Regions from separate parts of the Pseudomonas sp. 9.3L genome, predicted to be linked through region 2. Evidence: predicted binding sites of a transcription regulator. Region 2 holds the regulator's gene; the other holds the start of a gene.
The links. The regulator sigma-54, encoded in region 2, starts transcription at its own class of promoters, with help from an activator protein. The targets are predictions, from matches to a motif close to ANTGGCATNNANNTTGCTNT.
Positions count from the first base shown of each region.

Region 1: a site for sigma-54 is predicted at 4,553-4,572, ahead of glnA (glutamate--ammonia ligase). Genes of this name have one in related genera too.

Region 1 covers NZ_JBZUBK010000001.1:4,251,814-4,259,827, forward strand. The annotation lists gene AC4LE2_RS19690 (SPFH domain-containing protein) at 1-853, shown strand, start outside; gene typA (translational GTPase TypA) at 949-2,757, opposite strand; gene thiI (tRNA uracil 4-sulfurtransferase ThiI) at 2,886-4,340, opposite strand; gene glnA (glutamate--ammonia ligase) at 4,663-6,069, shown strand; gene AC4LE2_RS19710 (chorismate mutase) at 6,270-6,821, shown strand; gene AC4LE2_RS19715 (DUF4124 domain-containing protein) at 6,906-7,433, shown strand; gene AC4LE2_RS19720 (DUF4124 domain-containing protein) at 7,430-8,014, shown strand, end outside.
Region 2 covers NZ_JBZUBK010000001.1:3,624,852-3,632,865, forward strand. The annotation lists gene lptC (LPS export ABC transporter periplasmic protein LptC) at 1-478, shown strand, start outside; gene lptA (lipopolysaccharide transport periplasmic protein LptA) at 465-1,010, shown strand; gene lptB (LPS export ABC transporter ATP-binding protein) at 1,010-1,735, shown strand; gene AC4LE2_RS16810 (RNA polymerase factor sigma-54) at 1,860-3,374, shown strand; gene hpf (ribosome hibernation-promoting factor, HPF/YfiA family) at 3,474-3,782, shown strand; gene ptsN (PTS IIA-like nitrogen regulatory protein PtsN) at 3,790-4,254, shown strand; gene rapZ (RNase adapter RapZ) at 4,256-5,113, shown strand; gene AC4LE2_RS16830 (HPr family phosphocarrier protein) at 5,134-5,406, shown strand; gene AC4LE2_RS16835 (superoxide dismutase) at 5,558-6,175, opposite strand; gene AC4LE2_RS16840 (DUF2753 family protein) at 6,177-6,620, opposite strand; gene pmbA (metalloprotease PmbA) at 6,755-8,014, opposite strand, start outside.

The DNA of each region.
Region 1 (8,014 bases), 630 kb from region 2:
CGCACTTATCATTCCCCTGGTCCTGTTTATCTTCGTGGTGGTCACCATCGCCAAAGGCGTACGCCTGGTGCCCCAAGGCCAGGAGTGGATCGTAGAGCGCCTGGGGCGATATCGCGTCACCCTAAAGCCCGGCTTGAACTTCCTGATCCCCTACATGGATCGGGTTGGCTACAAGATGAGTACCAAGGACCTCATCCTGGACATCCAGCAACAGGAAGTCATCACGCGCGACAATGCCGTTTTACTGGCCAACGCCCTGTGCTTCGCCAAAATCACAGACCCTACCAAAGCGGCCTATGGCATCGAAAACTACGACCAGGCGGTGCGCAGCCTGACCATGACCAGCCTGCGCTCGATCATTGGCGGCATGGACCTGGACGAGGCGCTCTCCTCCCGAGACAAGATCAAGGCGCTGCTACGCGATGCCATGGCGGAACAGACCATCGACTGGGGTATTACCATTCGCTCGGTAGAGATTCAGGACATCAAGCCGTCGGAGTCCATGCAGCGTGCCATGGAACTGCAAGCTGCGGCGGAGCGAGAGAGAAAAGCAACCGTCACGCGAGCCGAGGGGGCTAAAACCGCTGCCATTCTGGAAGCCGAGGCGCGGCTTGAGTCCGCCAAGCGCGACGGCGATGCCCAAGTCACCCTGGCCAACGCGTCGGCCCAGGCCATCGAACGCGTCAAGGCCGCCATTGGCACTGATACCGGGCCAATGGTGTATTTGCTGGGCGAAAAGTACATCGCTGCAATGGAAAAGCTCTCCACCAGTAATAACGCCAAGACGATTGTGTTGCCGGCAGACATCCAGGAAACCATTGGTGGGCTGATGGGGCGAGTAAAGGGCCGATAACGGCGCTGTGCGAACCCCCGCCCACAAAAAAGCCCTGTCGCCGTGAGGTGACAGGGCTTAGTTTTAGAGACAGCCTTGTCGGCTGTCGCTAGGCCTTACTTCGAGGCGCGTTTACGCTCGTTTTCGTTCAGCACTTTCTTACGCAGGCGGATCGACTTCGGCGTTACTTCAACCAGCTCGTCGTCCTGGATGAATTCCAATGCCTGCTCAAGGGTGAACTTGATCGGCGGAACCAGGGCGATGGTTTCGTCTTTGCCCGAAGCACGCATGTTGTCGAGCTTCTTACCCTTGGTGGGATTCACACCCAGGTCATTATCACGGCTGTTCAAGCCCACTACCTGGCCTTCATAGATATCCTGGCCGTGATCGATGAACAGCTTGCCACGCGCCTGCAGGGTTTCCAGCGAGTAGGTCAGTGCCTTGCCGGTAGCCACGGATACCAGTACGCCGTTTTGGCGGCCGGACATGTCGCCCGACTTCATCGGGGCGTAACGGTCGAAGATCGAGGTCAGGATACCTGCACCGGAGGTGAGGGTCAGGAACTCGTTACGGAAACCGATCAGGCCACGCGCAGGAATGTTGTACTCCAGGCGAACGCGGCCTTTGCCATCCGGAACCATGTTGGTCAGGTCGCCTTTGCGAAGACCCATTTGCTCCATGATGGCGCCTTGGGAATCTTCTGGCAGGTCGATAGTGACGTTTTCGAACGGTTCGTGCTTCTCGCCGTCAATCTGACGGATGATCACTTCCGGACGGCCTACGGCCATCTCGAAGCCTTCACGGCGCATGGTTTCGATCAGTACCGAAAGGTGCAGCTCACCACGGCCAGATACCTTGAACTTGTCGGCCGAGTCGCCTTCTTCAACGCGCAGGGCAACGTTATAGAGCAGTTCTTTGTCCAGACGCTCTTTGATGTTACGGCTGGTGACGAACTTGCCTTCCTTGCCGCAGAACGGCGAGTCGTTGACCTGGAAGGTCATCGAAACGGTTGGCTCGTCTACGGTCAGCGGCTTCATTGCTTCGATGTTGTTTGGATCGCACAGGGTGTCGGAGATGAACAGCTCTTCGAAACCGCTGATGCACACGATGTCGCCGGCGGCGGCTTCTTCAACGTCAACGCGGTGAAGGCCGTGGTGACCCATCAGCTTCAAGATACGACCGTTGCGCTTCTTGCCATTGGCATCGATAGCTACAACCGGGGTGTTTGGCTTGACGCGACCACGAGCGATACGACCAACGCCGATAACGCCCAGGAAGCTGTTGTAGTCCAGCGCCGAGATCTGCATCTGGAACGGCCCATCACGGTCTACGGCAGGCGCTGGAACATTGTCCACGACCGCCTGGTACAGCGGGGTCATGTCTTCGGCCATGTCGGTATGATCCAGACCGGCAATGCCATTCAAGGCCGAGGCGTAGACGACTTTGAAGTCCAGCTGCTCTTCGGTAGCACCCAGGTTGTCGAACAGATCGAAGATCTGGTCCAGAACCCAATCCGGACGCGCACCAGGACGGTCAACTTTGTTGATTACAACGATCGGCCGCAGGCCCGCTTCGAACGCCTTCTTGGTTACGAAGCGAGTTTGTGGCATAGGGCCGTCCTGGGCATCAACCAGCAGCAGCACGGAGTCCACCATGGACATCACGCGCTCTACTTCACCGCCGAAGTCGGCGTGGCCAGGGGTGTCCACGATGTTGATATCGTAGCCGTTCCACTTGATTGCGGTGTTTTTCGCCAGGATGGTAATGCCACGCTCTTTTTCCTGGTCGTTGGAGTCCATCACGCGCTCGTCGTTGAGCTCGTTACGCTCAAGGGTGCCCGACTGGCGCAAAAGCTTGTCAACGAGGGTAGTTTTACCGTGGTCAACGTGAGCAATGATGGCGATGTTGCGTAGATTTTCGATCACTTGTGTATCTCGATCAGAGGATTCGGTGTGCCGTACGGTGTCATACGGCCAATAGCAAAAACTGGGGTCAAGCAGCCCGGTGGTCGGGAGGGCGATGGCGGATGCTGCCGCCATTAAGCCCCGGAACTCTATGCCGGACGATAAACGCGCACATTGGCGTGCCCCTCGCTGAGCAGGTGATGAGCATGCAGCCTGCTCATGACACCTTTATCGCAATACAACAGGTATTGCCGACCAGGATCGAGATCCTTGAATCGGCTGTTCAGTGCATAAAACGGTAGTGCTTGCACTTGCGCGCCCTCGACCAGCAACGGGTCATCTTCCTGGGCGTCGGGGTGGCGAATGTCCAGTACCACATGGCCAGCCAATGCCTGGGTCAGCTCCTCGACTTCCACGTGCTGGCCGAGCTCATCGATAACGTTATCGATGGACACCAGACGGGCACGCTGCAAGGCGCTTTCCAGCACCGCCATGTCGAAGTGCTGCTCTTCACGCTCGATACGGTAGCCGCGAGCGCTGGTCGTAGGGTTTACCGAGATCACGCCGCAGTATTCTGGCATATGCTTGGCGAAATCTGCCGTACCAATGGCCGTGGCGGTGTCGATGATGTCCTGCTTATGCGTGGCGAGCAATGGCCGCAGCACCAAGGTGGGGGTTACAGCATCGATTACAGCCAGGTTCGTCAGCGTTTGGCTGGACACCTGGGAGATCGCCTCACCGGTTACCAAGGCATGTATGTCAAGACGCTCGGCCATGCGGCTGGCTGCTCGCAGCATCATGCGCTTGAGGATAACACCCATCTGGCTGTCATCCACTTTGGCAAGGATTTCGCCCACTACTTCTTCGAAGGGCACACTGATAAACAACACACGGTGCGAACTGCCGTATTTTTTCCAAAGGAAGTGCGCAACTTCCATTACCCCCAATTCATGGGCACGGCCGCCCAGGTTGAAGAAGCAGAAGTGCGTCATCAACCCCCGGCGCATCATTTGATAAGCCGCCACGGTGGAATCGAACCCGCCAGACATCAATACCAGGGTTTGCTCCAATGCGCCGAGCGGATAGCCCCCGATCCCCTTGTGCTGCCCATGCACCACGAACAGACGCTGGTCGCGAATCTCCATTCGCACGCGGACTTCGGGGTGCTTGAGGTCGATGCCTGCTGCTGCGCACTGTTCGCGCAACTGGCTGCCAACATAGCGGTCAACGTCCATGGACGAAAAGGTATGCCGCCCGCCTCGCTTGCAGCGCACTGAAAAGCGCTTGCCTGGTAGGAGGTGGCCGAAGTGAAGCTTGCATTTGGCGACGATGTCGTCGAAGTCCCCCAAAGGGTACTCATCCACCTGCAGGAAGTGGGTAATGCCGGGGGTGCAGCTCAAACGCTCCATGAGCTCTTTGAGCACCTTGGCATCGGTCACCATGGTTTGGATCTCGATATTGTCCCACACGCCGGTCACGGCAATGCCGGGATCCAGGTCACGCAACACCGAACGGATGTTTTTCGAAAGCTGGCGGATGAACTGTTTGCGCACCGGCGGGCTTTTAATGGTGATCTCGGGGAAGACTTTAACGATCAGTTTCATGAACAGCGCGCGCAATCGCTCAGCTTGAAAAAAGGGGCGGTATTATAGCGGAAATTGTTCAAGCTTTGACCAACTATCTGCCGAAACTCATTGAGGCACCAAAATGGAACACCAGAATGCACGCGTGCGCCCATAGTGTGCAGACAAAAATTACCCAAGCGACCGAGGCCCCATAAAACCGGGCATTTGGGCCTTAATGCCCATCTCAGGGCACTGGCATGCAAATTGCTCCCTTGTGAGGCAGGTTGCCTTGGTCGATTATTCGACGGCAGCAATGAATCTCGGGGCTGCCCAGCACGTCCCAATCCACCCGGAGGACACCATGTCGAAGTCGGTTCAACTCATCAAAGATCATGACGTTAAGTGGATTGATCTGCGCTTTACTGATACCAAAGGCAAGCAGCAGCACGTCACCATGCCCGCGCGTGATGCCCTTGATGACGACTTCTTCGAAGTCGGCAAGATGTTCGATGGTTCGTCCATCTCTGGCTGGAAAGGCATCGAAGCCTCTGACATGATCCTGCTGCCAGACGACGAAACTGCTGTGCTGGACCCGTTCACCGAAGAGCCAACCCTGATTCTGGTGTGCGACATCATCGAACCTTCCACCATGCAAGGTTACGATCGCGACCCACGCGCCATTGCTCATCGCGCCGAGGAATACCTCAAGTCCACCGGCATTGGTGACACCGTGTTCGTAGGCCCTGAGCCAGAATTTTTCATCTTCGACGAAGTGAAGTTCAAGTCTGATATCTCGGGCTCCATGTTCAAGATCTTCTCCGAACAAGCCTCTTGGATGACCGATCAAGACGTCGATGGGGGCAACAAGGGTCACCGTCCTGGTGTTAAAGGTGGCTACTTCCCCTTGCCACCAGTCGATCACGACCACGAAATCCGTACCGCCATGTGTAACGCACTGGAAGAGATGGGCCTGACGGTTGAAGTTCATCACCACGAAGTGGCGACTGCCGGCCAGAACGAAATCGGCGTCAAGTTCAACACCCTGGTGAAGAAGGCCGACGAAACCCAAACCCTGAAGTACGTCGTGCACAACGTCGCTGACGCCTATGGCCGTACCGCAACCTTCATGCCCAAGCCCCTGTACGGCGACAACGGCTCGGGTATGCACGTGCATATGTCCATCTCCAAAGATGGCAAGAACACGTTCGCAGGTGAAGGCTATGCCGGCCTGTCCGACACTGCCCTGTTCTTCATCGGCGGTATCATCAAGCACGGTAAGGCCCTGAACGGCTTCACCAACCCATCGACCAACTCTTACAAGCGTTTGGTGCCTGGCTTCGAAGCACCTGTGATGCTGGCCTACTCTGCCCGCAACCGTTCTGCTTCTATCCGCATTCCTTACGTCAACAGCCCCAAAGGCCGTCGTATCGAAGCGCGCTTCCCTGACCCGGCTGCCAACCCCTACCTGGCATTCGCTGCCTTGCTGATGGCTGGCCTGGACGGCATCCAGAACAAAATCCACCCTGGCGATGCGGCCGACAAGAACCTGTATGACCTGCCGCCTGAAGAGGCCAAGGAAATCCCGCAGGTGTGTGGCAGCTTGAAAGAAGCCCTTGAAGAGCTGGACAAGGGCCGCGCCTTCCTGACCAAGGGTGGCGTGTTCTCCGATGACTTCATCGATGCTTACATCGAGCTGAAATCCGAAGAAGAAATCAAGGTTCGCACCTTCGTACACCCACTTGAGTACGACCTGTACTACAGCGTCTAATCAGGCAGCGGTACACAGAGGCCTCCTTTGGGAGGCCTTTTTCATGGGCGCTGCAAACGGCCCCGCCGCTCCTGGCCCAACGGCGTCGAAAGAAACCTGCAGTTTCAAAACAGCGCACCTGTAGCACGCACCCTGCTAGCCCTCTCCCGCAATTACTGGCATAACAAGGCGCCATCCTCAACGCGGATCCTGCCATGCCGATGTTTTCTGCACGCTGCCTCCTGCTCGTAGCCGGGCTTGCCACCACGAACAGTTGGGCTGATGCACCGGCACCTGCTGCCCTTGCGCCCTTGCTGAGCAATATAGAGCAGCGGCTGAACATCGCAGACCAAGTAGCGCTCAGCAAATGGGACACCAAAAAGGCCGTGGAGGATCGGGCGCGCGAACGCGAGGTGATTGCCAGTGCGGTATTGCTGGCCCCGGAGTACAGGCTTGAACCCGCCTTGGTGGAGCAGTTCTTCGCTGCCCAGATCGAAGCCAACAAACTGGTCCAGTACGCTTACCTGGCGCAGTGGCGCGGGGCTGGCGAGGCACCTGACACCCCGCGCCCCGACCTCATAAAGACCATCCGGCCACAGCTTGATGCCTTGCAGCAGACGTTGCTGGAACAATTGGCAGCCTTTGGGCCGTACCGCAACGACGCCGCCTGCCCCCAGTGGGTGGCCCAAGGCTTGACAGGCAATGACCGTGACGACCTCCACCGCCTTGCCTTGACACGCGCTACGGGTGAGCTGTGCATGCCGGGGCATTAACCCGTGATCGCCAAGGCCGTCTGATCTATGCTAATCGGGCCGACGCTGCGTCCGGCCCCCATTAGCGTCTATCGAGTAGTTGTCATGCGTCGTGCCATCGCCCTGTTGTTGCCACTGTTGTGTACCCCCGCGTTCGGGGAGATTTACAAATATACGGATGCCAACGGCAACACGGTGTATTCAGAGCACGCGCCTGCAGGCAAGCCGGCCCAGGAGATGAAGCTCCCCCCGCTCAACAGCGTGCAGATACCTAAAAGCAAGCCATCCAGTGCCCCAGAGCCGCCCGCAATAGTTACTGCGCCGCCCCAGAACACTGTGGCGAACTACGCCACCCTAGAGCTTTCCGGTATACCGTCCGATGGGGCAATTCGCGCCAATAACGGCACCTTTGATGTGGGGGTTAACCTTCAGCCGCGCCTGGCACCGGGGCATGTGTTGCAGTTGATCCTGGACGGGGTCGCGTATGGCACGCCCAGCAATGTGCCTCGCCTGCAACTGGTCAACGTGGACCGTGGCCAGCATAGCCTTGCGGTCCAGGTGCTCACAGGTGCAGAGGTGGTGCAAACCAGCCCTCCCACCACAATCTACGTGTTGAGAGTAAGCGCCCCATGAACACCTGGGTGCTGCTAGCGCTAATGGCGTTGAGCGGCGTGTGCCACGCTCAGGTGTATACCTACCTCGATGCCCAGGGCAACCCTGTGTACACCGATAAACCGCGCAAAGGCGCAGTGCCGGTCAAGGTGCCCGAAGGCAACCGTATGAGTGTGCACCCCCTCAGGCCTGCGCCTCCTTCAAGCACTACTCCTGCCCCCCGCAACACACCTAAGGCAAACCCCCGAGTGGCCCACTATGAAATGCTCCGGGTGTTGGTACCCCTGCCCGATGGCACGGTCAGTAATGCCGGTGGAGAGGTGATCGTTACCCTGACCAGCGAACCAGGCTTGGCTGAAGGGGACCGCTACCGGGTACTGCTCGACAACGCGCCCGTAGGCGAGCCGGGGCCTAGCCCGGTTATTGCCCTGCATGGCGTGGACCGAGGCACCCATCAACTCGCTGCTGAGATCGTAGACAGCCAAGGCGTGGTCATTGAGCGAACGCCCCCGCAACCTCTCCATGTGCAACGTACCTCGCTGGCTCAAAAGCGGCGCATCCACCCTTGTGAGAAGGATGACTATGGCGTTCGCCCAGAATGC
Region 2 (8,014 bases):
CCTCCACAACCCGAAGGCTAGCGTGGATGCAGGCACGATCGACTACTATGCGATCAATGCCCACACCGTACAGTACCTGCCAGACGGCAGCCGACAATATGAAATGACCGCTGACAAGGTGGAGCACCTCAAGACCAGTGAGGTCACTCATGTCACTGCGCCGGTGATGGACATCTACCGCGGCACACCCCTGCCCTGGCACGTGCGCAGCGATCGCGCCGAGGTCAATCCTGATGGTAGCGAGGTTGAGCTGATCGACGCCGTTCGCCTCAATCGTATCGACCAGCAAAACCGCACGACCGTGATTACCACGTCGCGCGCTACAGTCTTTCCACAGAAGCAATATGCGCAGACCGACCGAGACGTTAGAATCGAGGGCGCCGGTGGCGTAACGACTGCCAAGGGAATGAAAGCGTATTTGAACGACAGCAAGATCCACTTGCTGTCCACCGTAAGAGGACAGTATGAGGCTCGTTAAAACCCTCCCCTTCCTGCTTGGCCTGGGCGCGGTACTGGGAAGCGTGAACGCCTTGGCGCTGCCTACCGACAGGGACCAACCCATTCACATCCAGTCCGATGATGCCCAGCTCGATGATAAGCAGGGCGTTGCCGTGTACACCGGCGGCGTGATCATTACCCAGGGGTCGATGAAAATCACCGGCAACAAGGTAACGGTTACCCGAAATGCAACGGGCGACGTAGACGTATTCACGGCTGTGGGTAACCTGGCGTATTACGAACAGAAACCCGCCGCGGACAAGCCCATCGTGCAAGCTTATGCCGTGACGATCCAGTACTTCGCGGCTCAAAACCGCATCGTGCTGGTAGACAAAGCCAAGGTCATCAACGACGGCAACACCTCCGAAGGCGAGAAGATCGTTTACGACACCGTCAAGCAGGTGGTCAATGCCGGTCGCGCCACGGGCAGCAAGGTCACCGCGCCTCGCCCACGGATCGACATGGTCATCCAGCCGAAAAAGAAAACCGACCAGCCGCAGAAGGCGCAGTAATGGCTACGTTGAAGGCTCAGCACCTTGCCAAGAGCTACAAAAGTCGTCAGGTGGTCAGGGACGTTAGCCTGTCCATTGAAAGTGGGCAGATCGTTGGGCTGCTGGGGCCTAACGGCGCCGGCAAAACCACCTGCTTTTACATGATCGTGGGCCTGGTACAGGCCGACCAGGGACGCGTGCTTATCGACGACCTGGACGTCAGCCACCAGCCCATGCATGGCCGTGCTCGTGCAGGTATCGGCTACCTGCCGCAGGAAGCGTCCATCTTCCGCAAGCTGTCGGTAGCCGATAACATCATGGCAATCCTGGAAACCCGCAAAGACCTGGACAGCCCAGGCCGACGCAAGGCCTTGGAGAGCCTGCTGCAGGAGTTTCACATCACCCACATCCGGGACAACCTTGGCATGAGCCTGTCCGGTGGCGAGCGGCGGCGCGTCGAGATCGCCAGGGCGCTGGCAACCTCACCCAAGTTCATCCTCCTGGACGAACCCTTCGCAGGCGTGGACCCTATCTCGGTAGGCGATATCAAGCAGATCATTCATCACCTCAAAGCGAAAGGTATCGGGGTGCTTATCACCGACCACAACGTGCGTGAGACGCTCGATATTTGTGAAATCGCCTACATCGTGAATGATGGCCAATTGATTGCCGAAGGCGATTCAGCCACTATCCTTGCCAATGAACTGGTAAAGGAAGTGTACTTGGGGCACGAGTTCAGGCTGTAAATGTAAAACCCCTAGGCAAATGCCCCGGTTTCAGGCATATAATTTGCTTAAATTCGGGCGCCTTTTCCAGGCGCTTGCTATGGATGGCGCTTAGCGCCGGCAATCAAGGTGTCAAGCTCACGCCATGAAACCATCGCTTGTCCTTAAAATGGGCCAGCAACTGACGATGACGCCGCAGTTGCAACAGGCCATCCGCCTTCTCCAGCTATCTACCCTGGACCTTCAGCAGGAAATCCAGGAGGCGCTTGAGTCCAATCCCATGCTCGAACGCCAGGAAGAAGGCGACGACTTCGATAACGCAGACCCGCTGGCAGATAAGGTAGAGCACAACAGCCCTGCCGAAAACCAGGAGCCCGCGTTTCAGGAGGCCAACTTCCAGGAAAGCTCACCTGCCCCCGAAAGCAGCAGCAGCGAAGAAGGTGACTGGAGCGAACGAATCCCGGATGACCTGCCGGTGGATACTGCCTGGGAAGATATCTACCAGAGCAGCACCAACAGCTCCTCCAGTGGCGAGGATGACGACTGGGACTTCACCACCCGCACTTCGGTGGGTGAAAGCCTGCAAAGCCACTTGCTATGGCAGCTCAACCTCGCGCCCATGTCGGACAACGACCGCTTGATCGCAGTCACCCTGATCGATTGCATCAACAACCAGGGGTATCTCGAGGAAACCCTCGAAGAGGTGTGCCAGTCCTTCGATCCCGAACTGGACATCGAACTCGATGAGGTCGAGGCCGTACTGCGGCGCATCCAGCAATTCGAGCCTGCCGGTATCGGTGCGCGAAGCCTGAGTGAGTGCCTGGTGCTCCAACTGAGGCAACTGCCCGCAAAAACGCCTTGGCTTGCCGAAGCGCAACGGCTGGTGACCGAATACATCGAGCTGCTGGGCGGCCGCGACTACAGCCAACTGATGCGGCGCATGAAGCTCAAGGAAGACGAGCTTCGGCAGGTCATCGAACTCGTACAGAGCCTCAATCCCCGTCCGGGCTCACAGATCGAGTCCAGCGAGCCTGAATACGTCGTGCCCGACGTGATCGTGCGCAAGGACAGTGATCGCTGGCTGGTAGAGCTTAACCAGGAGTCTGTGCCGCGCCTGCGGGTGAATGCCCAGTATGCAGGCTTCGTGCGCCGCGCCGACAGCAGTGCCGATAACACGTTTATGCGCAATCAGCTGCAGGAAGCACGCTGGTTCATCAAGAGCCTGCAGAGCCGTAACGAAACGCTGATGAAAGTGGCCACTCAGATCGTGGAGCATCAGCGTGGCTTTTTGGACTACGGTGACGAAGCCATGAAACCCTTGGTGTTGCACGATATCGCCGAAGCAGTGGGCATGCATGAATCCACTATTTCACGGGTGACCACTCAAAAATATATGCACACCCCCCGCGGCATATACGAACTGAAATACTTTTTCTCAAGCCACGTCAGCACCTCGGAAGGCGGTGAATGCTCATCCACAGCCATCCGCGCGATCATCAAAAAACTGGTCGCTGCGGAAAATCCGAAAAAGCCATTGAGTGACAGTAAGATCGCTGGTTTACTGGAGGCACAAGGCATTCAGGTAGCACGTCGCACAGTCGCCAAGTACCGCGAGTCTCTTGGGATCGCGCCGTCGAGCGAACGCAAGCGGCTGATGTAACCTGGCCTGGGCATTGAGCATTCGCCTGGGGTGCCACCAGCGTTTCAGTGGCAGGTACCACACCTGCCTCTTTATGCCCTGGCAATAAGGAGAAGCGGTATGCAAGTGAACATCAGTGGCCATCAGCTAGATGTGACCGACGCCATGCGCAGTTACGTGACCGAAAAACTTGCCAAGCTTCAAAGGCACTGCGACAAGATCACCAGCGTTCAGGTCATCATGGAGGTCGACAAGCAGATGCAAAAGGTTGAAGCTACCATCCGCGTCCCTACGTCGGATGTGTTCGCTGAAGCCAAGCACGACGACATGTACGCTGCAATCGATCTCCTCACTGACAAACTTGACCGGCAATTGCTCAAGTATAAGGAAAAACAGCAGAGCCACCTCCAAGGTGCCGCCGCTCGCTGAGCCCCCAATGATCCGACTAGAAAACATCCTGACCCCCGGCCGTTCCTGCGTGAACGTGTCGGGAGGCAGTAAAAAAAGCGTCCTCGAACACATCGCAGGGCTCATCAGCAAGGACCTTCCGGGTGCTGACCAGCAAACCGTATTCGAAGCACTTCTCGCCAGAGAAAGACTCGGCTCCACGGGCTTTGGCAACGGTATCGCTATCCCCCACTGTCGCTTAGCCAAGTGCGAAGCACCCATGAGCGCGCTGTTGCATTTGCAGGCGCCAGTAGACTTCGACGCCATCGACGGCGCACCGGTAGACCTTATTTTCGTACTGCTGGTGCCTCAGGCCGCTACAGACGCCCACCTGGAGCTGCTGCGCCAGATCGCTAGCATGCTGGATCGCAAGGAAGTACGCGCCCGCCTACGGGCTGCGGAGTCCGGCGAAGCCCTCTATCAGGTGGTGCTAGACACCCAGGCTGGCGCCTGACATGCGCCTGGTCATCGTGAGTGGTCGCTCTGGCTCCGGCAAGAGCACCGCACTCGATGTACTCGAAGACAACGGTTTCTACTGCATCGACAACCTGCCAGCCGGCCTGCTGCCCGAGCTGGCCGAACGCGCCATTATCCATACCGAATTGGCACGCCCCCTGGTTGCAGTCTCGATTGACGCCCGTAACCTACCCAGTCACCTGTCGCGGTTCCCCGAGCTGCTAGAGGAGGTGCGCAACAAACATATCCAGTGCGACGTGCTTTTTCTGGATGCAGACGAAAACACGCTGCTCAAACGCTTTTCCGAGACCCGTCGCCGTCACCCACTAACCAGTGCAGATCGATCCCTTGCGGAGGCCATTCGCGCAGAAAGCCACCTGCTTGGTCCTATCTCGGATTTGGCAGACCTCAAGGTGAACACCACGCACCTGAACCTGTATCAGTTGCGAGACACGCTGAAGCTGCGCTTGCTGAATAAGCCCGAGGCCGGTACGGCCTTCCTGATCGAATCGTTTGGTTTCAAGCGCGGTATGCCCACAGACGCAGATCTGGTGTTTGACGTACGCTGCCTGCCCAACCCTTATTGGAGGCCAGAGCTGCGTGAGCACTCCGGCCTGGAGCAGCCTGTGATCGACTATTTGGCGGCTCAGCCAGATGTCGAAGAAATGTATCAAGACATCGCCGCGTACCTGGTGAAGTGGCTTCCCCGGTTTGCCGCCAACAATCGTGCTTACGTCACGGTTGCCATCGGCTGCACAGGAGGGCACCATCGCTCGGTTTATATCACCGAGCGGCTCGGTAAGCAGCTGCAACCGATCATCGATAATGTCCAGGTTCGCCACCGGGACCTCACCTGAACCCAAGGACGCCTCGCGTAATGCCCGCACTCGACATCACCATCATTAACAAGCTGGGTTTGCACGCACGCGCCGCCGCCAAATTCGTGGGCGTTGCCGGGCGCTTCCCCTGTCAGGTGCGTGTAGGCCGTACGGAAGCCAGCCTGGTCGATGGCAAAAGCATCATGGGGGTAATGATGTTAGCGGCCGGCAAAGGCACGCAAATTCATCTGAATACCGAAGGCGAGCAGGCCCAAGAGGCCCTGGACGCGCTGGCACACCTCATCAATGACAAATTCGACGAAGGCGAGTAGAAGCCAACGGCAGTTGGCGAATGAGGCCCTCCTGAACAACAAACAGGACGCTGTTCGCCAACTCCGCTTAAGCTCCGTTAGCTCCCAGGGATTATGACCCCCAAGCACATCATGGCAAGGGAGCCATAGGCGCCAGGAAGGCTTACGGTAATCAGGCAGCCTGCAGGGCAGCTTCGTAGCGCTTCTCAACTTCTTGCCAATTGATCACGTTGAAGAATGCGCCAATGTACTCAGGACGACGGTTCTGGTACTTCAGGTAGTACGCATGTTCCCACACATCCAGGCCCAGGATTGGGGTGTTGCCCTTCATCAGAGGGCTGTCCTGGTTGGCAGTGCTTTCAACTACCAGTTTTTTCTCGGGAGTAACGCTCAGCCAGGCCCAACCGCTGCCGAACCGGCTTAGCGCTGCCTTGGTAAAGGCTTCCTTGAACGCGTCGAAGCCGCCTACGTCTTGCTCGATGGCATCCTTCACCTTCCCTGTCGGCGCGCCGCCGCCCTGGGGGGTCATCACTTTCCAGAACAGCGAATGGTTAGCATGGCCACCGCCGTTGTTCGCTACCGGGCCTTTGAGTTTGTCGTCGAGGGTAGCGTGCTTGGCCATCAACTCCTCAACCGGCATTTCAGCGTACTCAGTGCCTTCCAGCGCGGCATTGAGGTTGTTGATGTAAGTTTGGTGGTGCTTGGTGTGGTGGATTTCCATCGTCTGGGCATCGATATGAGGCTCCAGCGCTTTGTAGTCGTAAGGCAGGCTAGGCAAGGTATGGGGCATGTCAGTGGACTCCGTATCGCGGATGGGCGCCGGTGTGGCGCGACTGTTGGCCCATGGCACTTGAGAGCAAACTCGTAGTGCGGGGGTATTCGCCATGGACGGCGATGAAACCCAGCAGTTCCGTATAGGTGCGATTGCTGTGACGAAGCGCAGCGTCCCGCAGGGCATAAGGAAGCGCTCGTTGGCGGACGGTGACCAGTAAATGCTCATGCGCGGCGCAGAAATACTCCGCGCTTTCTTCTGGCTGAAGCAACCGCAAATGCACGTCTGCCAGGTTGTGATGAGACACCACGAAGGCGGCGACCGCCTCTTCGGCATCGGCCCAGCGCTCGAACAGGATCTGAGCCAACGCCAGGGCTTGAAGGTAGTATTCACGCGCATCGACCCAATGCCCTTGGGCAAACAAGGCATTAGCGCGTTGGATGGTGCGTTTCCATTGGTCCATGGCCCGCTCCGCTTGAGAGGCACGCACGTATTGCGTACTCGTTGAGACTGACTATTAGTTGATAATCAATCTCAACGCAACCGGAGCGGGTACATAGATTCATGAAACAGGCTGAACGGCCCGCTTAGCGCCGGTTAGCTACCGGCGACGGTCATGCGCTCTATCAGCACCGACCCGGTGCGCACGTTGCTACGCTGCTCCAAGTCGTTACCCACCGCCAGAATCTGCTTGAACATGTCTTTCATGTTGCCGGCGATCGTGACTTCTTGAACGGGAAACTGGATTTCGCCGTTCTCTATCCAATACCCTGCCGCCCCCCGAGAATAATCCCCGGTCACCATGTTCAGGCCGCTGCCCATGAGTTCGGTGACCAGCAGGCCACGGCCCATGCGCTGGATCAACGCTGCCTGGTCTTCATTGCCATGGGTCACGAACAGGTTATGCACGCCGCCAGAGTTGGCCGTGCTGGGCATGCCCAACTTGCGCCCGGAATAGGTGCTAAGCACATATGACACCAGCCTGCCCCCCTCTACGAAAGGTTTGGCCCTGGTCGCCAGGCCGTCCCCGTCGAAGCCTGCGCTACCCAGGGCCCGCGCCAGGTGCGGGCGCTCGTCGAGGGTGAGCCATTCAGGGAACAACTGCTGGCCCATGGCGCCTTCAAGGAAGGATGACTTGCGGTACAGGTTGCCGCCAGACACCGCCGAGAGAAAACTGCCAAACAAGCCACCCGCCAATTCAGCAGCAAACAGCACAGGCACCTCGCAGGTGGAGACTGGACGAGCACCCAAGCGGCTCGCCGCACGTTCGGCCGCCTTACGGCCGATGGACTCGGGCGACGCCAACAGGTGCCCTTCACGGTTCACGTCGTACCAATAGTCGCGCTGCATCTGCCCGTCTTTCTCAGCGATCATGACGCAGCTCAGGCTATGACGGGTGGAAGCATAACCGCCCACAAAGCCATGGCTGTTGCCATAGACCCGGCAGCCTTGGTGAGTCGTAACCTGGCTGCCGTCGGCATTGCGGATCAGCGGGTCGGCGTCGAAGGCTGCGGCCTCGCAGGCCAGGGCCAGCTCGATGCTGGCTTCGGGGCTGATGTTCCAAGGGTGGTACAAATCCAAGGCAGGCAACTCATTGGCCATAAGGTCGGCGTCTGCCAACCCGGCGGCTTCGTCCTCGGACGTGTGCTTGGCGATGGCCAAGGCTGCAGCGACGGTTTCCCGGATCGCGTCCGGCCCACTGGCAGAGGTACTGGCCGAGCCCTTGCGCTGCCCCAGGTACAAGGTGATGCCAAACCCTTGGTCACGGTTGAACTCGACCGTTTCGACTTCGCGCTGACGGATAGACGTGGACAGCCCCTGCTCCAGGGAAACTGCAACTTCACAGGCGCTGGCCCC